Regions from separate parts of the Undibacterium sp. Xuan67W genome, predicted to be linked through region 2. Evidence: predicted binding sites of a transcription regulator. Region 2 holds the regulator's gene; each other region holds the start of a gene.
The links. The regulator LexA, encoded in region 2, represses DNA repair genes until DNA is damaged. The targets are predictions, from matches to a motif close to ACTGTATNNNNATACAGT.
Positions count from the first base shown of each region.

Region 1: the regulator LexA is predicted to act here: its motif matches at 1,289-1,306, upstream of ACO0LE_RS06960 (DUF4007 family protein).
Region 3: the regulator LexA is predicted to act here: its motif matches at 2,129-2,146, upstream of recA (recombinase RecA).

Region 1 covers NZ_JBMPPN010000005.1:230,843-238,156, forward strand. Annotated here, with positions in the region: gene ACO0LE_RS06950 (recombinase family protein) at 1-571, opposite strand, end outside; gene ACO0LE_RS06955 (DNA cytosine methyltransferase) at 694-1,029, shown strand; gene ACO0LE_RS06960 (DUF4007 family protein) at 1,519-2,448, shown strand; gene ACO0LE_RS06965 (ATP-binding protein) at 2,441-5,779, shown strand; gene ACO0LE_RS06970 (phosphoadenosine phosphosulfate reductase family protein) at 5,772-6,611, shown strand; gene ACO0LE_RS06975 (hypothetical protein) at 6,674-7,314, shown strand, end outside.
Region 2 covers NZ_JBMPPN010000007.1:33,334-40,647, reverse strand. Annotated here, with positions in the region: gene ACO0LE_RS08350 (replicative DNA helicase) at 1-728, opposite strand, end outside; gene ACO0LE_RS08345 (hypothetical protein) at 727-921, shown strand; gene rplI (50S ribosomal protein L9) at 932-1,384, opposite strand; gene rpsR (30S ribosomal protein S18) at 1,412-1,696, opposite strand; gene priB (primosomal replication protein N) at 1,706-2,005, opposite strand; gene rpsF (30S ribosomal protein S6) at 2,035-2,403, opposite strand; gene lexA (transcriptional repressor LexA) at 2,681-3,349, shown strand; gene ACO0LE_RS08315 (C40 family peptidase) at 3,421-4,074, opposite strand; gene lon (endopeptidase La) at 4,200-6,608, opposite strand; gene clpX (ATP-dependent Clp protease ATP-binding subunit ClpX) at 6,817-7,314, opposite strand, start outside.
Region 3 covers NZ_JBMPPN010000024.1:52,605-59,918, reverse strand. Annotated here, with positions in the region: gene ACO0LE_RS17615 (amidohydrolase family protein) at 1-697, shown strand, start outside; partial or broken gene ACO0LE_RS17610 (IS3 family transposase) at 1,686-1,870, opposite strand; gene recA (recombinase RecA) at 2,255-3,289, shown strand; gene recX (recombination regulator RecX) at 3,431-3,904, shown strand; gene ACO0LE_RS17595 (DUF2889 domain-containing protein) at 4,135-4,725, shown strand; gene sucC (ADP-forming succinate--CoA ligase subunit beta) at 4,767-5,951, shown strand; gene sucD (succinate--CoA ligase subunit alpha) at 5,970-6,851, shown strand; gene ACO0LE_RS17580 (Stp1/IreP family PP2C-type Ser/Thr phosphatase) at 7,264-7,314, shown strand, end outside.

The DNA.
Region 1 (7,314 bases), on a different contig from region 2:
GATCTAGCACCGCCGACTCCAGTTCGGCTGCCGGCAGGCGCGGCAAACCCGATGCTCCCGCATGTTCTTTCGCGTCCCGCTGCGGAATGTAGTAACGGTACCGGCGTCCGGTTTTCTTTGTCGTATGCCATGGAGACAATGCGCGCCCGTCATTGCCGAATACGATGCCCTTGAGCAGGAATGGCACCGTCGCCCGAGTCGCATTGGCACGCACATGGCTATTGCTGGCCAGAATCGACTGCACATCGTCCCATGTCTTGCGGTCGACGATTGGAGGGTGCTCCGCCTGATACCACTGTTCCTTGTGCCGCAGCTCGCCGAGATAGGTGCGGTTGCCGAGCAGTTTGTAGATCAAACTCTTGTCGATAGGCTTGCCCTCGCGCACCTTGCCCTCCTGCGTGACCCAGGCTTTAGAGGTCACTCCATCGAGACGCAATTCCTTTACCAGCAACGTCGACGACCCCAGTTCGACGAATCGCTTGAAAATATGCCGGATGATTTTGGCTTCGCGCTCGTTGGCCACGAGCCTTCGGTTCTCGACGTCGTACCCGAGCGGCGGCACGCCACCCATCCACATTCCCTTGCGCTTGCTGGCGGCAATCTTGTCCCGGATGCGCTCAAAATACCAGGGATGAAGTCAGGATGATGGGCGGCGACGGGCAGATTGTCGGCGCGCTGGCCGCGCAACCTGGCATGAAACAGACGTGCTACGTGGCGCAGTGCGTCACTTTCGAGCCGCGCTACTACACACGGGACAACAAAACGGGAGGAGCGCCGAGCGACACGGTGACGCTGATGCGAGATTGCAAAGCCGGGGACAGCACGCCGCATGTAGCCACCGGCATGCAAGTGCGTCGCTTGACGCCCATGGAATGCGAGCGCCTGCAGGGTTTTCCGGACAACTATACCTTGATACCTGTGCGCGGCAAACCTGCTGCCGATGGCCCACGCTACAAAGCCTGCGGCAATTCCATGGCGGTGCCGGTGATGCGTTGGTTAGGGCGTCGAATTCAAAGATTCTTACTCTGACAGGCCACGATCTCTCGACAATGCTGCACGAATCTCGCCCATTGTCATCGACCTTCCGGTCGACTGCAGAACACTTAAGGTTGCTTGCGGTATACCGATACCTATGCGCCCCTCCCTTCGAAAAGGCTCTAACGCCACATTCCATTTGGTCACAAGGCATCGCCATAAATGCCAATGATCAACCATTATTTGTGTTTTTGACAAATAAAACTCAAAAATCTAATAGACAAATTTGAAAAATCACGCAACAAAGCCGAATACTGTATATTTCTACAGTATTCATTTTTTAGTCATTGCCTGTTGGTATTTCGTCACATGCAATGCCTAATTACGCAAGGCAGTGTCAAACAGTGGGAAATCTGCGCAGATGTCTACACACGGCTTCAAACATTGTAGAAATGATCCCACTGGTGAGACTCTCCAGTTTTTCGTCGCAACCGGCAGGGGAAAGTGAACTACTGGCGAAGGTCTCCAGTTATAATTAAACACATGAGGAAAAACACAATATTAAAAGGCGTTCAGGCCCACTTTTCAGGACACGAGACGTTTCCGCTTCGTCAAATGTGGCTTAAAAAAGCCTTTGACCAAGCGAAGTCGGAGGGCGTCATCCTGAAATCAACATTCACCGACGACAATGCGATCGCCGAGTTCGGTGTTGGCAAAAACATGGTCGCTTCGATCCGGCATTGGGCGTTGGCCTGCAACGTGATGACGGAGGAAGGTGCGCCGAGCAGCGCCTACAAAGTCACCAACGCCGCCAACGCCATCTTGAAAGACGGCGGATTGGACCCCTATTCAGAGAACCCCACCACCGCTTGGTATGCGCATTGGTGGCTCGCAGGAAAAGGGAATCGGGCGACCACTTGGAAGTGGCTCTTCAACCATGTGACCACTCCAACATTCTCGCGTGAGGATCTAGAAGCGCCATTGGCCGAATATGCGCGAAGCTTGGATCCTAATCGCAAGCTGTCTCCCGCGACCTTGTCGCGCGATATCGAAACATGTCTTCGCGGCTATGCTCCACGGTCCGCAGGCGGCTCGCCCGAGGACTACGCCGAACCCATGCTTGGCGAACTAGGACTGATCTTTGAAGAACGTAAAGGCCACTTCGCCTTCCGTCGAGGCCCAAAGGCCACGTTGCATGACGGCATGTTCGCCTACGCGCTTCTGGATTTTTGGGAATCGGCCGCGCCGGGGCTAAGCTCACTTGCCTTTGAAACCATCGCATTCGGCGAAGGGTCGCCCGGACGCGTATTCAAACTCGACGAGGACTCAATCGCCGAGCGTCTTCTGGCGCTTGAGGATCTCACTCGCGGTACGCTTTCTTGGACCGACACAGCAGGCCTGAGGCAAGTCCATCGAAACATCAACAAGACTGAGAAACTCAGCGAACGAATGATCGAGAGGGCCTATGCCTGACGCACAAGACATTAAACTCTCAGACATCGTCCACGTTTCACGCCACTACCAACGCTCAATACGCATCGACATCGATCTTGGCCGCCCCGACGCGTTGGATGGCTACATCTGCCATGGAACGGCGACCACCGTTTTAAGCAGCATGACCAAGCAACTGCTGGAGAGCAATCAGCGAGCATTCACCTGGACCGGCCCCTTCGGCGGCGGCAAATCGTCTCTGGCCGTGGCGTTCGCGAGCGCGCTTGGATCGGACAAGCATTTGCGCGCAAAAGCTCGCGATGTCTTGAAGCTGGACGAGATCCCCTCGTTTGATCAGGCTCTGCCTTGCCGCAAGGGTTGGTTGACCATCCCCATCGTTGGCAAACGCGCGAGCGTCATATCTGATCTCGCCAAAGGTCTGCGTCGAGCGCAGGGGCTTGGACATGACGGACGGAAGACCAATCCCACGACCCTTATCGCCGACATTTGCGAAGCTGCCGACGCAAAAAGGAATGATGGCGTTCTGATCATCATCGATGAGATGGGCAAGTTTCTCGAAGCCTCCGCGCTAGGCCTGGGCGACGATGTATATTTTTTCCAGGAACTCGCGGAAGCTGCGGCGCGGACCACTGGCAAGGTTGTCGTCATTGGCATCCTTCACCAATCGTTCAGCCAATATGCCGCTCGGCTTGGCATTGGAACACGCGACGACTGGATCAAAGTTCAGGGACGATATTCAGATATTCCGTTGGTGGCTGCGAGCGACGAGGTTGTGGAGTTGATTGGGCGTGCCATCCGTGCCGATGTCATTCCCACCTGGATGATGCCTGCGTCCATTGAGATCGCGGATTCCATCCGAGCGCGACGCCCTGCCGTTGGAGATCGCTTCTCCAGCAGCCTGCATGCCTGCTGGCCACTACATCCGACCATGGCCGCGCTGCTTGGCCCGATCTCCAAGCGACAATTTGGACAAAATGAACGCAGCACATTCGGTTTTTTGGCATCGGTCGAACCATCGGGATTCCGCTCCTATCTTGAATCCACGCCAAAACTGCAATCGTCCTGGTATCGCCCTAGCGATTATTGGGACTATTTGCGCGCCAACTTGGAGCCTGCGATCCTCTCGTCCCCGGACGGCCACCGCTGGGCTCAGGCCGTGGAGGCGGTCGAGCGCACCGAAGCAAAAACTACCGATGCGTTGCACGTCGAACTCATCAAAAACATTGCCGTAATCGACCTTTTCCGCAATGGGTCGGGACTTGCCGCCGAGTCAATCGTCCTCAAATCGCTTTTCTACGACCACACGCTTGATCAGGTCGAGGCTGCCCTGGAACAGCTTTCCAAGTGGCGAGTGATCCTGTTCAAAAAGCACATCAGCGCGTGGTCCGTCTTCGAAGGCAGCGATTTCGATATCGACAACGCCATTTCGCAAGCTCGAGCTGGGATGTCTGGCGTCGACTTCTCCTTGCTTGAAAGCCTGACCAATCTCTATCCGGTCATCGCCAAGAGGCATTATCACGAAACAGGCACGATGCGGTGGATGAACATGGCGCTTTGCCGTTTGGATGATGTCCAACGTATCGCCACCAAATTCAAGCCCCACAATGGTGAATTCGGCCTATTTCTTCTGGCATTACCCGGATCGAATACAAACAACAAGGCTGCGCTCCGAAAATGCCATGAGCATTCAAGAATGGAGCCATCGCCTGTCGTCATTGGCATACCCCGCAACCATGCGAAGATCGAAGATCTTGGTTTCGAACTTCTCGCGCTCCAAATTGTGCAGTCGCGCCACGAACTCAATGGCGATCCTGTCGCACGCCGCGAAGTCCAAGCTCGAATTTCGTCGGTTCGCGCGCATCTGGAAGAGCAGCTTCGCGAAGCAGTGACCAACGCTCGATGGATTGCTGGCGAGGATGAGATTGACACCAGCGGGCGACTATCTCCAGTTGCGTCGGACTTGGCCGACGCCGTCTACCCATCCGCTCCCGAACTGTGGAGCGAGCTATTGAATCGCGACAGCCCTTCAAGCAACAGCGTCAAAGCTCGCCGCGACCTGCTCTACTGCATGCTTGATCATGAAGAGGAAGAGAATCTCGGCGTTGCGGGATATCCGGCCGAGCGTGGTCTCTATGAGACGCTGCTTCGAACCACGGGCCTGCATCGGCAGGACTCCAATGGAACGTGGCGCCTCTTGCCGCCAGACGGCCAGCACGCTCCGACCTTTACCCCTCTTTGGAATGAGACGCGCAAGCTCTTCGTCGATTCGAACACAAGGGTAAGAGTCTCTGAAATGCATGGCCTCTGGGCGACGCCTCCTTATGGTGTCCGCAGAGGTGTCATGCCGGTGATCTTCACGGCGTTCCTGCTTGCCCATAAAGGCAATCTTGCCTTGTATAAGGATGGCATGTTCATTCCGCGCGTGACCGATGCGGACATTGACGAATACCTTCAAGATTCATCACGCTTTTCCATGCGCTGGATTTTGATCGATCAAGAAAAGGCAAACATCCTTTCCGGCATCTCCGACATTCTTGCCGAGGTAGGCGCGTCTGCGAGTACTCGCGATCCATTGGAAGCCGCGCGCAGCCTCGTGGCTCTGGTCTTTGGCTTGCCCGCATGGAGCCAGCGCACCCATACAATCAGCGACATTGCTCGGGACGTGCGCGACACGCTGCTTAAAGCCAGCGACCCACACAAGGTCTTGTTCATCGACCTGGCGGCGCTTCTCGAAAACAAAGGCGGCCGGTCGTATGTCGACGCTCTTCGGAACCCTGTCGCCGAGATCGCCGGAGCCTACGACAACTTGCTTGCGCGCATACAGACTTCTATGCTCGAAGCTCTCGACGCACCAGCCGATAAGCTAGATCGTTTGCGCGCTCGCGCCGAAGTTTTGAATGGCGTGACCGGCGACCTGCGTCAAGATGCTTTCGCCGCGCGATTGGCAAAGCATGATGGAAGCAAAGAAAGCATCGAAGGCATTCTTAGCCTTGCTGCCAATAAGCCTCCGCGCGACTGGAACGATCGCGATATCGACCACGCTCTTTTGGATATCGCGCAAGCCGCCCTTCGATTCCGACAGGCCGAAGCCTTCGTGTCCGTCAAAGGTCGCAAGCCGACTAGCGAGGCCTTCGCGGTAGTCATCGGCGCCGGCGCTCAAACCCGCACTGTATCTCGCTCGTTTTCCATTCCAGATCGGCATCGCGATGCCGTTGATTCGATGGCTGAAAGATTAGCGGCGACCCTGATGGCAGAAGGCCATAGCACAGAAATATTGCTTGCTGCCCTGGCGAAAGCTGGAATGCGTTTGACTCTTGAAGACGACGCAAAAATGGAGAGGTCCCATGGCTGAAAAGCATGTTCTCGGAATATCCGGCGGCAAGGACAGCGCAGCCCTGGCCGTTTTTGTGCGCCAGAACTACCCTGAGCTCGAAGTTGAATATTTTTTCACCGATACCGGTAAAGAACTGCCTGAAGTCTATGAGTTCCTTGGCCGTCTCGAAGGGTTCCTTGGCAAACCTATCGCCAGGCTGAACCCGCGCCGCGATTTCGATTTCTGGTTGCGCGAATACAAACATTTCCTACCATCGGCTCAAACCCGCTGGTGCACTAGGCAATTGAAGCTTGCGCCATTCGAGCAATGGATACGGCCGATGTTGGCTGCCGGGGACACGGTAACGACTTACGTCGCGATCCGTGCCGACGAAGAATACCGCGAGGGCTATACATCCAAACATGAGAACTTGAAGGTTCGTCTTCCTTTTCGCGAAGCCGGGATCGACAAGAAGAGTGTGATGGATATCCTGGAATCGTCCGGCGTGGGCGTCCCGAAATATTATGATTGGCGTTCTCGCAGCGGATGCACGTTCTGCTTCTTCCAGCAAAAGATTGAATGGGTGCGGCTCAAAGAACGCCACCCCGACGCCTTTGAAGAAGCCAAGCAATACGAGAAGAATGCACTTGAGCACGGCTCGCCATTTACGTGGACCCAAGGCGAGCCGCTAGACGAGCTGGAGAAGCCCGCCCGCGTCATCCAGATCGTCACCGACTTCGAGCGCCGCAAACAAAGGGACTTAGCCAACAGGCCAATCAACCCTCTGCGCCCCGTCGAAACCCTCGAGGACATCGACGATATCTACGGAGAGGATGAGGGCAATGGTGCCTGCGTGGTTTGCCATAAATAGTTCTTTCTTGAATATCGCCGGGCACCTAGAACAACTCTGAGATATCCTCGAAGCTAGACCACATGAAACCCACAATGACATGTAATATTTGTTCAAAGGTTCGAGGATTATCTGAGCACCTGACCGAGCTTGGACTAGCCGCTGACTATCTCGGAAACACGTCCACGTATATCAGCGAGCATGGCACCGCCACCATTCGGACCGAAACAATAGGAGATTGGGTTCGCATAGCGGCACAATTGAAAACTGTTGAGGTCGATGCTTGGAAGTTCAACGGCGACGATGCGACTTATTGCAGCACAATCGCTGACAATATCGATGCACATTCGAAGCACTACACCGCTCACGCAACCGCATTGACCCGTTTCATGTTCGTTTGCAATGGTCTAGAGGAAGCGTATCGATTCATTGACCACCTCTACACTTCATTCGCTGACCGAATGGGAATTGAAAAAAGGCAACGGAAGCGGACGAGCAGTCTGCGAGCAGCCGAACTTCTCGACGACCTCTTCAAAACAAGTGGACTTACCATCCAGCCACAAAACTTTGCCCACCTCTGCGGCGTGTTCACACAACTTTTTGATGAATACAAAAAAGAACACTCTGCCGCGCTAAGCGGGATTGAGTTAGGTGCAGACCAGAAACAGACTTACGCACTTCACCTTGTCAGAAACCTCAGAAACCATGTCGCTCACGGAACCTT
Region 2 (7,314 bases):
AAACCACTTTCAATAGCAACGTTTTCACCAATGTTAATAGAAAATGCCGTTTTACCCATCGATGGACGACCTGCAACAATAATTAAATCACCAGGTTGCAATCCTGATGTCATACGATCCAAATCAGCAAAGCCAGTAGGAACACCAGTAATATCACTGGTGTGATCACGGTTATATAACTCATCAATCCGCTCAACAACTTGCGTCAACAAAGGCTGAATCGCCGTAAAGCCTTGAGCCCCGCGCGCGCCCTCTTCCGCAATCGCAAAAATCTTCGACTCAGCTTCGTCAAGCATTTGCTTAACTTCTTTGCCTTGCGGATTAAACGCATTCCCGGCAATTTCGTCAGAGACCGATATCAATTTACGCAAGACACCACGGTCGCGCACAATCTCTGCATAACGACGAATATTGGCTGCAGACGGCGTATTTTGTGCTAGCGCGTTCAGATAGGTCAGGCCACCTGCATCATCAGCCTTATTGATTCCAGTTAGGGCCTCATATACCGTAATGACGTCAGCGGGCTTTGTCGCATTAATCAGCTTAACAATCGCCTGAAAAATAATACGGTGGTCATATCGGTAGAAATCATCCTCACGGATAAAGTCAGCGATCCGGTCCCAGGCAGCATTATCAAGCAACAGCCCACCAAGCACAGACTGCTCTGCCTCGATGGAATGTGGGGGAACGCGAATGGAATCTAATTGCGGATCGGAAGGTGCTTTCATGGCGCGCATTATACCTTTTTATTCCGCTTCAAAAACAAAGAAAGCAAAGCAAATGCCTTACCCAAACCGCAAGTACTTGACGCATCAAAGATGGAACAAACATGCAAAACACCATCAGAAAAAATCACCAAACATATATCAAACTGTTATTAACGTAAAAAAGCCGGGCAAGCCCGGCTTTTTCTACGACTAAAATGAGCGTATTAAGCGTGCTCGCCCAATACAGCAACAGTCACGTCAACAACGACGTCTGTGTGCAATGCAACAGCAACAGAATGATCGCCAACAATTTTCAACGGACCTTGTGGCATACGAATCTGCGCTTTTTCAACCGCGAAACCTTGTTTTACCAGAGCTTCAGCGATGTCAAAGTTAGTCACAGAACCGAACAAACGGCCATCAACACCAGATTTCTGCGAAATCTGGACTGTCAAACCTGACAGTTTTTCACCAGCAGCTTGCGCTACAGCTAAGCGTTCAGCAGCAGCTTTTTCTAAGTCTGCACGTTTCGCTTCGAATTCAGCGATTGCAGCGGCTGTTGCACGACGAGCCATACGTTGTGGGATCAAGAAGTTACGTGCGTAACCATCTTTAACTTTAACTACATCGCCCAGATTGCCGAGATTAACGACTTTATCAATCAGAATAACTTGCATATTTTTCTCCTAGTACCTTGTCGTCAATTACGCTGTGTGCAGATCAGTGTACGGCAGCAACGCGAGGTAACGTGCGCGTTTGATCGCTGTGTCAACTTGACGTTGGTACAGTGCTTTAGTACCAGTCAAACGTGCTGGCATAATTTTGCCGTTTTCTTGCACGAAATCTTTTAATGTGTCGACGTCTTTGTAGTCAACTTGTGCCACATGAGCTGCTGTGAAGCGGCAGAATTTTTTGCGTTTGAACAAAGGATTTTGTTGCTGACGCTTTTGTTTCAATTTGCTTTTGTCAAATTTTTTACCGAATGCCATTTTTGGCTCCTAATCTAGTAAAGTCGCCTCGAAATCAGTGATGTGAAATACGAGACTTTTGCTGTTACGGTTCTTGCGCGACAAAAAACCTGTGAATTGCATAACCACTCCCAGCTCTATCTCTAAAAATCGTTTTGAAATATTACCTGCTGCAATGGCATTAATTTCAAACTCGACTACACGCTGAGTATTCGCTTGCTCTTGCTTTGAAGTATGCGTCAGTACCGCAGAAGCTATCGGAATTCCTGCTGGCGTATAGCGCAGCGCCGATTTCTCTAAAATACTGGCAACAACTTTAAGCTGATTCACTGATTTATGTTGCGTCCTCTAAAGCTCAATTATGCCGCTGGCGCTTCTACGCGTTGCGTTTTAGCAGCATCTTCTTTCTGTACAGCTTTCATCATTGGAGATGGTGCTGTTTCAGCTTTTTTCATTTTGACTGTGAGGTGGCGCAGAACTGCATCATTGAATTTGAATGCGGTTTCCAACTCGAGCAGAGTCTCAGCATCGCACTCAATGTTCATGCAAACATAATGTGCTTTAGCCAGTTTTTGAATCATGTAAGCCAATTGACGACGGCCCCAGTCTTCGACGCGGTGTACTTGGCCGCTGCGTGCTACTACAGAAGCTTTGTAACGCTCGATCATTGCAGGCACTTGCTCGCTTTGATCAGGATGTACGATAAATACGATTTCATAATGACGCATATATTCTCCTTGTGGACAATAAAATAGCCCGCCTCGGCGTCAAGACGAGTGCGGGAAGAGGAAAAGCCCACGATTATACTGCATTTTTTGAATTTACTCAATAGTTTCAAGCACTTATTGCGTACACAGAAAAAACTACTGATCCAATACACTTTTCCGATTCAGGCTCAGGTTCTAAATGAAAAAATTTTGGCTATTCAGAAATTTATGTTTATACTGTACAAAAATACAGGCTGCATATAAACCCAGCCAAACTTTACCCAATTGGAATTCTGACATGCTAAAACTTACTGCCCGCCAAGAACAGATTCTGAATTTGATTAAAGATGCCATTCAAAATACCGGCTTTCCGCCGACGAGAGCAGAAATTGCCAACGAACTAGGATTTCGCTCAACCAATGCAGCCGAGGAACACCTGCAAGCACTAGCCCGCAAGGGAGTTATAGAAATAGCTCCGGGAACATCGCGTGGCATACGCCTGCTTGACTCTGCTTTGAGCAATCTCAAAGGGAAATTTAGCGCTGGAACACAAATGGCATTGCCCCACCCTGCTTTGATGCAACTCAGTCTGCCTTTAGTTGGCAGAGTGGCTGCCGGCTCACCTATTTTGGCTCAAGAACATGTAGACACAAATTACCAGGTTGACCCCGCATTATTTTCTGCAATACCTGACTACTTACTAAAAGTCCGCGGCATGTCTATGCGTGACGCAGGTATTTTTGATGGCGATTTACTCGCGGTAAAAAAATCGAGTGAAGCAAAAAATGGACAGATCGTTATTGCTCGCATGGGCGACGATGTGACTGTCAAACGATACAAAAAAACTGGCAGTATCATTGAATTACTCGCTGAAAATCCCGACTATCCCAACATTAAAATTGCTGAACAAGATGAAGATTTTTCTCTGGAAGGCTTAGCCGTTGGCTTGCTCCGTGCCTGGACTTAACCAAACTTAGCAAGACTCTAAACATGCACAAGTAAGCAACTGATTTGTGCATGCTGATCAGAATAGTGACTTTATCCTTCAACTATATCCGATACCTGCAGCACCTCATAATCCGCAAGAAATTCAGCCATTGATTGATAGGTAACACCCCGCTCAGAATGAGCATGCCACACGTTACCCTCAAAATATATGCCAACGTGGTGGATACCTCTCCCGCCTTTTCTTGTGCAAAAAATCAGGTCGTGATTGACCACTTCAGCGAGTTTTTTTGAACGACCAAGGCGACGTTGATCGTAAGAATTTTTAGGAATACTCTTAGCTAAAACATCATAATAATAGCGTTGAGAAAAACCAGAACAGTCAATACCAGCACGAGTTATACCGCCCCATATATAAGGCGTTGCAAACCAATATTGAAAAAATACATCAGAACTTAGATCTATAGATTCAACAGGAATGTAGGCATGAATATCTGCATCAATATTAACTGCAGCAGCATGAACCCAGCCTATCACTCCATCCCACTTCATGACTAAAGCAAAATCAAGGTGTGTACCAAGAATGCGAACAACCTCCTCAACATCACACTGGGTTTGACGGAACCGGTCTTTTTCATCGGAGTTCATCGATGAGTAAGTCGGCTCAGGATGCCTCAATACATCCATTAAATATAGAGCCCTTCCATACACACCACTGAACCATTGGTCTTTTTCAATATGAACCATTATTTGATTTCTCGATTAAATCCAAAATAATTTCATGGCATCGTGATTTAAATTACGATGCAAATAAAAATAGCCGCTGATTTAAACAGCGGCTATTTTGAGGTAAACCCTAGGAGATTAAACAATCAATGTTTTACGACGCCAGTGTCACTAACAGTTTCTGTTTTGGCTGCGGCAGCAACCAAAACTTCTTCATCAGTTAACGCAACCGGCATGCGCTCAAGTGCAATTTCCAAAACCTTGTCAATCCAGCGCACAGGAATAATTTCCAATTTATTTTTTACGTTATCAGGAATATCGGCTAAATCTTTGGCATTTTCCTCTGGTATCAATACAGTCTTAATACCACCGCGATGAGCTGCCAATAATTTCTCTTTCAATCCTCCAATAGGCAGAACTTCGCCACGCAAAGTAATTTCGCCAGTCATCGCAACATCAGCGCGGACAGGGATGCCTGTAAAAACAGATACCAGTGCAGTCGTCATCGCAATGCCGGCAGAAGGACCATCCTTAGGAGTCGCTCCCTCTGGCACATGAATGTGAATATCACTTTTTTCAAAAACATCATTCTTGATACCTAGGCGCTTAGCCCGGCTACGAACTACTGTACGAGCAGCTTCAATTGACTCCTTCATGACATCGCCTAAAGTGCCTGTACGTATTACTCCGCCTTTTCCGGGCATTGCAACGGCCTCAATCGTCAACAGATCTCCGCCGACCTCTGTCCATGCAAGACCAACGACTTGTCCAACTTGATTTTCTTTCACTGCGACGCCAAAATCATAGCGACGAACACCAAGGAACTTATCAAGATTCTTAGAGGTGATCGTTGCTTTTTTCTCGCTCTTTTTCAATAAAAGCATCTTCACTACTTTACGGCAAATCTTGGAAACTTCACGTTCCAGGGAGCGCACGCCCGCTTCTCTGGTGTAGTAACGAATGATGTCGCGAATCGCACTTTCGGATATATTAATCTCGCCGTCTTTTAAGCCATTATTCTTAATCTGTTTTGGCAACAAGTAGCGTTGAGCAATGCTAGTCTTTTCATCTTCGGTATAACCTGACAGACGTATAACCTCCATCCGATCTAACAAAGCGGGCGGAATATTGTACGAATTAGAAGTCGCCACAAACATTACGTCGGACAAATCGAAGTCAACCTCAATGTAATGATCTGAAAAAGTATGATTTTGCTCAGGATCTAAAACCTCCAGCAATGCAGACGACGGATCACCGCGGAAATCAGCCCCCATTTTATCAACCTCATCCAGCAGGAATAAAGGGTTGCGTACGCCAACCTTAGACAAACTCTGCAAAATTTTACCTGGCATAGAACCGATGTAAGTACGACGATGGCCGCGGATTTCAGCTTCATCGCGCACTCCACCTAAAGCCATACGCACAAACTTACGATTTGTTGCACGGGCAATCGACTGTCCTAGCGAAGTCTTACCAACACCTGGAGGACCGACCAGGCACAAGATCGGAGCTTTTAACTTATCGACGCGCTGCTGAACGGCAAGATATTCCAAGATCCGTTCTTTGACCTTATCTAAGCCGTAGTGATCATCTTCCAACACTTTTTCTGCATTGGTCAGATCATTATTAACTTTGGATTTTTTCTTCCACGGTAAATTAACGATGGTATCGATGTAATTTCTTACAACGGTCGCCTCTGCCGACATAGGAGACATCATCTTGAGTTTTTTCAACTCAGCCATGGCCTTATCGCGCGCCTCTTTGGGCATTTTAGCGGCAACAATTTTCTTTTCCAGCTCGTCGATGTCTGCGCCCTCGTCGCCCTCGCCCAACTCTTTCTGAATCGCTTTAACCTGCTCATTCAAATAATATTCGCGCTGAGACTTTTCCATCTGACGCTTTACTCGTCCACGGATACGCTTCTCTACCTGCAGAATATCGAGTTCACCTTCCAATTGTCCAAGCAAATGCTCGAGCCGCTTGGATACACTGAAGATTTCCAAAATAACCTGCTTCTGTTCAAGTTTTAATGGCAGATGAGCGGCAATCGTATCGGCAAGGCGACCAGCGTCGTCAATACCAGATAAAGAAGCCAAGATTTCAGGAGGAATTTTTTTATTCAATTTGACGTATTGGTCAAATTGTTGGACGATTGCGCGGCGCATCGCTTCAACTTCGGAGTCATCACCCTCTTCTGGAGGTACGGGCGTGAGATCCGCCGTAAAATGCGATTCAGTTTCGGTAATCTTGTGGATGCGTGCACGCTGCGCGCCCTCGACCAATACCTTGACGGTGCCGTCAGGTAATTTCAACATTTGCAAAATGTTAGCGATACAACCGATCTCGTAAATATCGTCAGCGGATGGTTCGTCCTTGGCAGCAGCTTTTTGGGCTGCGAGCATGATGCTCTTTCCCTGCTCCATTGCCGCCTCTAAAGCCTTGATAGACTTTGGCCGGCCAACAAATAAGGGGATAACCATATGTGGGAAAACCACCACATCGCGCAAAGGCAATAACGGCAATTCTGTTTGTTCAGTGATTATGGAAGTTGTCATGGCGCACCTTATTCAAAATTTCTAGTAGATAGATTGGCGCACTAGGCTAAAACTCAAGCCCGTCATCCGAAAAACAATAAAAAAAGCCACTCAGAGGAACCTCCGGGTAGCTTTTCGATTGAAGCTCAATTTTATTGTGTAATTAATTGTACTGCGTATTCCTGATATTCGCGGATCAATTATGACATTCACCCACACTTTTTAGGAATTAAGACTTCACGCCCGAAACTTTCGGTTGCTCGTCATAAATCAGCAAAGGCTTAGCGCCATTATTGATCGTATTTTCATCAATCACGACTTTTGATACATTTTGCTCACTTGGTAAATCATACATAATGTCAAGCAGAGCATGCTCAAGAATCGAACGTAATCCGCGCGCACCAGTTTTCCGAGCAATCGCTTTCTTCGCAATCGCTTGCAATGCTGCAGGACGAATCTCTAGTTCAGACCCTTCCATTTCCAACAATTTTGAATACTGTTTGATCAACGCATTTTTTGGCTCTACCAAAATCTGAATTAAGGCGGCCTCATCCAATTCATTCAGTGTGGCAATAACCGGCAAACGACCAACCAATTCAGGGATAAGACCAAACCGGATCAAATCTTGTGGTTCGGCATCCTGCATAACCTGACTGGCACTTTTTTCGGACTGACTCTTTACGCTGGCACCGAAACCGATACCGCTGCGCTCAGAGCGGTCAGAAAT
Region 3 (7,314 bases), on a different contig from region 2:
TGTTGCAGATGCAGAGGCCAAGATTCCGGAATTCGTCGCGCTCGCCAAGGCAAGTGGCGTATGGCTGACTACCACCCTGACCACAGACGAACGCATCTTGCAGCAAATGCGAGAGCCCGCCTTCATTAGAAAAATGCCAGAACTCCGTTTTCTGCATCCGCTCACACGCATCATGTGGGTGGATCGTAATGGATACGTAAACTCACCACCTGCGCGACTGGCCCTAGTCGAGGCAATCACTGTGTTTAACCGAAAACTCGTGAAAGCATTCGTTGACGCGAACATTCCTGTGGTCCCGGGCACGGATGCATTCCTGCCGGGCGTGGCGCCAGGCTACTCTTTGCACGATGAGTTCGAGGCGCTGGTCAGGGCGGGGCTCACGCCGCAGCAGATCCTCTTCGCCGATACGCGGCTGGCTAGCGAGTTTCTCGGCTTTGGTGCCGATCGTGGCACCGTTGAGGTTGGTAAACGGGCGAACCTCGTACTCCTCGACGCCGACCCTTTCGATAATATTTCAAATACACGCCGAATCGCGGCGGTAATTTCAAATGGTCGCTATTATTCGAGCGCTGCACTAAACAAGCTGATGGAATCGATGGCCGCGCGCTACGCGGCCATGCCTCTACTCAATCCCGGTGGAAGCGCTAAACCGGCCGTCGGTGGGCTCGATCATCCTTTCGAAAACGATACCCATTGATCGCGCAGGCTACCAAACCAACGAGATGGCGCCTCTCAAGAAACACACGCTAAGTAGTTGAAAAACAAAGACATTTTTTTGAAGAGGCGGCGGCGCACCTTCACTTGGCGCCTCGCATCCAGTGTTTCATTCGCCCGATTCGCGGGTGGGGTTTACCCGCAATGACGCCTAACCCCTCGCTCAAGCGGAGCGCCAACGGCATGTCACGCTGGCCATCAAGCGCTGGGCCTGCGGCCCATTTTGCGCTTTCTGTCCAGCGCGCCATGCCGTTGTCGCCAGCTTAGCTCGAACGTTAGCCACCATGATTCTGCGTCTTCTGCTCATAATCGTTGTACTCTCAATTCATGGTTACTCGTTCGCGAGCGATTCCACGGCTTCTAGAGGAGACTCAGCTAATAACCATTAATGAGAAAGGCATTGTCGAGGTCAATGAGGATGTCCACAAGTAAACGACATTTAACATGGCATTCGAGGTTGAAGCCGTGAAATTGTTTTTTTGCGAATTGGCCGCATCTTGCGGCGCATCTCAATTTGGCGTTAATACAAACAACTTCTTGGCTTGCTATCCAGCGAACTGACTGTCTGCTGTTCAAAAATCCAATGACGGCTATGGGCACAGAGCGAGCAGTCATTTTTAAGCAGCTGCCAGTCAATTGTTAAATTTTTCTTGTCGTTATCACTTGTACCTCAGTGGCAGCTATGCCGAACGCAGTCAGACATGAAGAAAAAAGGGCTATTTCAGCGCCACCCTGAAAGCAGCCGCAGATCGGATTTTTGTCGACCGTCGCGTTTAGGCAAAGTTCGAACAGTCGCAGCAAGACATCAATGGCGGTAATCCACTTTTAACTGCTAGGCACTATCCGGTCAAAATAAATCATTTCTTTGCCAATCGATGGCCTATTTGTTATGTAAATGGGTGGCACTTTTGGATGAAAAAGTACGGCATCTTTGAGTTGAAAATCAATGGCTGATTTGATGCAAATACTCATGTGAGCCACTTCTCGTTTGGTGCTACAGCATGGAAATCACGATTGATGATGTTTCCCGGGCTGGAGTTATTTCGCCGACATAGGATCGATATCTACGTCGTTTAGGTCTGGCAACATAGGGGCCGTCTTGCTTCATCAGGCGCTGAGCAACCTTCTCCGAGACGAATACCTTTTGTCGATTCAAATTGATGGCTCTATGGCAACCGAAGCAGAGTGTGCTGCTGTGATGAGCCAACCCAAGAGGGGGACATTCGGTGAAAAAGATTAAAGAGTTAATCAAATTATTCAGTTACGGGGTGGACTCCATCTAAGCCTCCCAAGGGTTCAGAGTTAGATGAATAAAATTCAGAGTTAAGTGAATTTCGACAATATGGACGCAACTCGCGCGGATCATGGTTACTATGTTGGTTTGAAGAATTTAAAAAACATGCTTGCATAAATCACTGATTTTTTATACAGTATAGTCAGATTAAATAAAAACGAGAATTTGACTGTTCTCTGTTAGTAAAATTAGGTAACCGACAATTAAGCGTAACAATAACCAAGCGCACTATTTCCGAAAGAAATCATGGACGACAAAAAATCCGATTCCAGCTCTGACAAAAGCAAAGCATTGGCTGCCGCTCTGGCGCAGATTGAAAAGCAATTTGGTAAAGGCTCCGTTATGCGGATGGCCGATGGTGAGGTCGTAGAAGAGGTTCAGGTTGTATCGACAGGGTCTTTGGGTCTGGACGTTGCTCTCGGTGTCGGTGGTCTGCCACGTGGTCGCGTTGTTGAAATCTACGGACCTGAATCCTCAGGCAAAACAACCCTGACGCTGCAAGCGATTGCAGAGATGCAAAAGTTAGGCGGTACTTGTGCGTTCATCGATGCAGAACATGCGCTTGACGTGGGTTATGCACAAAAGCTGGGTGTGAATTTGTCAGAACTGTTGATTTCTCAGCCTGATACAGGCGAGCAGGCTCTGGAAATTACGGATGCCCTGGTTCGTTCCGGCAGCGTCGATCTTGTCGTTATCGACTCCGTCGCGGCATTGACGCCACGCGCTGAGATTGAAGGCGATATGGGTGACTCGCTTCCTGGTTTGCAGGCACGTCTGATGTCGCAGGCTCTGCGTAAATTGACTGGTAGCATTAAGCGCACCAATACCTTGGTTATTTTTATTAACCAGATCCGTATGAAGATCGGTGTGATGTTTGGTAGTCCGGAGACAACTACTGGTGGTAACGCACTGAAATTTTATGCGTCGGTTCGCCTTGATATTCGTCGTACCGGCTCAATCAAGTCGGGCGATGAAGTCATCGGTAACGAAACAAAAGTGAAAGTAGTGAAAAACAAGGTGGCGCCACCATTCAGGGAGGCGCATTTCGACATCATGTATGGCGAAGGAACCTCACGTGAAGGCGAGATCCTGGATTTGGCCGCAGAAGCCAAGATCATTGAGAAGGCGGGTGCCTGGTACAGCTATAACGGCGAGCGCATTGGTCAGGGTAAAGACAATGCCCGGACTTATTTGAAAGAGCGCCCAGAATTGTCACGCGAAATTGAAAATAAAGTTCGCGCGCATTTGAATGTGCCTTTATTGCCACCTGTCGCCGAGTAAGTGAGACGCAGTATTTAGTTGGGTTCGCCGGTGTTGTTCGTCATGCGCGGCTAATTTCATCCACACTTTGTGATATCTCCATTGAACGCCGGATCCACTCTTAAAGAATGTGCCGGCGTTTTTTATTGAGCTTATGACTTTATGCCTAGACCACAAATCAGCTTAAAAGCACGCGCTCTCCGGTACTTATCTATGCGTGAACATAGCCGTATCGAGCTGGCCCGTAAGCTGCAGCGTTATGCCCAAGATGGGGATGATGTGTCAGCTTTATTGGATGTGTTGGAGGCGGCTAAGTATTTGTCTGCTGAACGCTTCTCTGATTCTCTGGTGAACCGGCGGATTACTCGCTTTGGTAATCAGCGTATTTTGGCTGAATTACAAAGTCATCAGATGGACAGTCAGGAAATATCTCGTATCAAAGCTGAGATAAGCCTTACGGAGTCCGGTCGGGCGATAGAAGTATTGCACAGAAAATTTCCGTGTAAAGCTGCGGATCATATAGAGAGGGCGAAGCAAGCCCGGTTTTTGCAACAACGCGGATTTTCACAAAAGGCAATTCAATTTGCGATGAGAGCGCCCAGAGAGGATGACTGGGATGGCGAAGAACTAAGCTAAGTAAAAACATGTCGAAAACATGATCAAATTAGCCACATATATGTAGCTTGATGATACAAATAATTCTTGAATTTGGAGAGTAAATACCTCGCTAAATGAAGATTGCTTGAGCACTTGTGCTACACTTCTGTGGTTTTTTGCAGGGCCGCAGGAGCGGCTGTTATCGTAGAAGCTGCGGTAACGACACGCAATTGTGGCTCTTTATTCTGAAATAGCCGCCAGCAGGCATTATGCCCTTACCATCAACAACTATCGGACGTGCGCTGAAGCATACGCGCTCAATCCAGATCGACGCGTTCGCTCGTGACGACGGATTGTGGGATATCGACGCCCACATCACCGATACCAAAACTCGTGACATCAAACTTGCTTCAGGCATTCGGCCTGTTGGAACTGCTCTGCACGATCTTAGTCTGCGCATCACTATCGATACGAATTTAACGATTGTTGATGCCGTGGCTGTTTCAGATGCTGTTCCTTATCCCGGCTTTTGCAACACAATTGGTCCTGATTACAAGAAATTGATCGGACTCAATTTGTTTCGACAATTTCGCCAGGGCGTCAAAGAGCGATTGTCCGGCATTCACGGATGTACTCATATTACAGAGCTGGCACAAATTCTGCCGACTGCAGCGGTGCAGGCATTTGCTGGCGATGTGATTGATACCAGAGATGGCGCCAGCGCGTCAGAGCAAACACAACAACCGTTTCAACTTAATCGTTGCCATGCGCTGCGCCTGGATGGGCCAGCGGTTGCGCAGTATTACCCGCGTTGGTCGACAGCTTTTAGTTTGCCGTCCGACGCAAAATCATCCAGCTAGTTCGTTTTTGTTGTTTTACTTATTAACTAATACCTCAGTGTCTGAAGGGAAGTCGTATGAAAATCCATGAGTATCAGGGTAAAGAAATTCTCCGCAAATTTGGAGTAACTGTACCGCGCGGTATCCCATGTTTAACCGTTGATGAAGCAGTAAAAGCGGCTGAAACTTTGGGTGGCCCGGTTTGGGTCGTAAAAGCGCAAATCCACGCAGGTGGTCGCGGTAAAGGTGGCGGCGTTAAAGTTGCTAAATCTCTGGAGCAAGTACGCGAATACGCAGATGCGATTCTTGGCATGCAACTGGTCACGCACCAGACTAGCCCTGAAGGTCAAAAGGTTCGTCGCCTGTTGATCGAAGAAGGTGCGGACATCAAAAAAGAACTGTATGTCAGTATGGTCACTGACCGTATCAGCCAGCGCGTCGTTTTGATGGCCTCCAGCGAAGGCGGTATGGATATTGAAGAAGTGGCAGAAAAACATCCAGAACTGATCCACAACCTGGCAATCGACCCGACCAACGGTCTGCAAGATGCTGAAGCTGACGACATTTCCCGTAAAATCGGTGTGCCTGAAGGCTCTATCGCTGACGCACGCGTGCAGTTGCAAGGTTTGTACAAAGCTTTCATGGAAACCGACTGCTCCTTGGCCGAGATCAATCCTTTGATCCTGACTGGCTCCGGCAAAGTGATCGCACTTGATGCGAAATTTAACTTCGACGCGAATGCATTGTTCCGTCAGCCAGAAATCGTCGCTTACCGCGATCTGGATGAAGAAGATCCAGCTGAAATCGAAGCGTCCAAATTTGACCTGGCTTACATCTCCCTCGACGGCAATATCGGCTGTCTGGTAAATGGTGCTGGTCTGGCGATGGCAACGATGGATACCATCAAACTGTTCGGCGGCGAACCAGCCAACTTCCTCGACGTAGGTGGTGGCGCGACAGCAGAAAAAGTGACTGAAGCCTTCAAGATTATGTTGAAAAACCCAGGTCTGAAAGCTATCTTGGTCAACATTTTCGGCGGCATCATGCGTTGTGACGTGATCGCTGAAGGCGTGATCACTGCGTCCAAGGCAGTTTCCCTGCAAGTACCACTGGTTGTGCGTATGAAAGGTACCAACGAAGACATCGGCAAGAAGATGCTGGCTGACTCTGGCCTGCCTATCATCGCGGCTGACACGATGGAAGAAGCAGCACAGAAGGTTGTTGCCGCTGCTGCAGCTCACGCTTAATTACCGCAAGGAATCACTATGTCCATCCTGATTAATAAAGACACTAAAGTCATCACCCAAGGCATCACTGGCAAAACTGGCCAGTTCCATACCCGCATGTGCCGCGATTATGCAAACGGTAAAAACTGTTTCGTCGCTGGCGTGAACCCGAAAAAAGCTGGCGAAGATTTCGAAGGCATTCCAATTTTTGCTAACGTATCTGAAGCTAAAGCGGCTACTGGCGCGACAGTTTCCGTGATCTATGTTCCACCAGCAGGCGCAGCAGCTGCCATCTGGGAAGCGGTTGAAGCGGACCTGGATCTGGCAATTTGTATTACCGAAGGCATCCCTGTCCGTGACATGATGATGTTGAAAGACCGCATGGCAAAGTCAGGCAGCAAAACAAAATTGCTCGGCCCTAACTGCCCAGGTCTGATTACACCAGACGAAATCAAGATCGGCATCATGCCAGGTCATATCCATCGTAAAGGTCGTATCGGCGTGGTTTCCCGTTCCGGTACACTGACTTATGAAGCAGTAGGTCAATTGACAGCACTGGGTCTCGGTCAATCTTCTGCGGTTGGTATTGGTGGTGATCCTATCAATGGTCTGAAACACATCGACATCATGAAGATGTTCAATGATGATCCAGATACTGATGCTGTCATCATGATCGGTGAAATCGGTGGCCCTGATGAAGCGAATGCTTCTTACTGGGTACGTGACAACATGAAGAAACCTGTTGTTGGCTTCATCGCCGGTGTGACTGCGCCTCCGGGCAAGCGCATGGGCCATGCTGGCGCGCTGATCTCTGGTGGTGCCGATACGGCACAAGCCAAGCTCGACATCATGGAAGAGTGCGGCATCAAGGCCACTAAAAATCCGTCAGAAATGGCGCGTTTGCTGAAAGCCATGCTGTAATTTTTTTACAGTCTGAAAAAAGGGGAGCGTTGCTCCCCTTTTTTTATGACAACATGATCGATAAATATTTATAAGTAGGTAAGTCCTGATTGATGGAACTAGTAGTTGATAGCAATACTCTATAAACGGATTGGTAAAGTTGCATCTGATCCTTGAATTTTTAACGATGTGGTCATGGAAGGCTGATGCAGCTTTGTCACGATAGTTTTTATAAAAACATCAAAAAATAGACTGCGATTAAGCTCCGATAGCAATTGATGATATCGGTAATGTTGGAAATTACTTATCTTTACGCAACAATTCCTCTGGTTGGTGTTAAGCTTAGTCACACGGGCTTACTGACTGCATTTTCAGTTTTCATAAATGCCAATGACCTTTAACGCATAGCCTGAACTTAACTACTTTTATATCCATGTCATTTCAACGCGTATTAGAGTTTGCAGGTCTCTCAGATACCGGACTG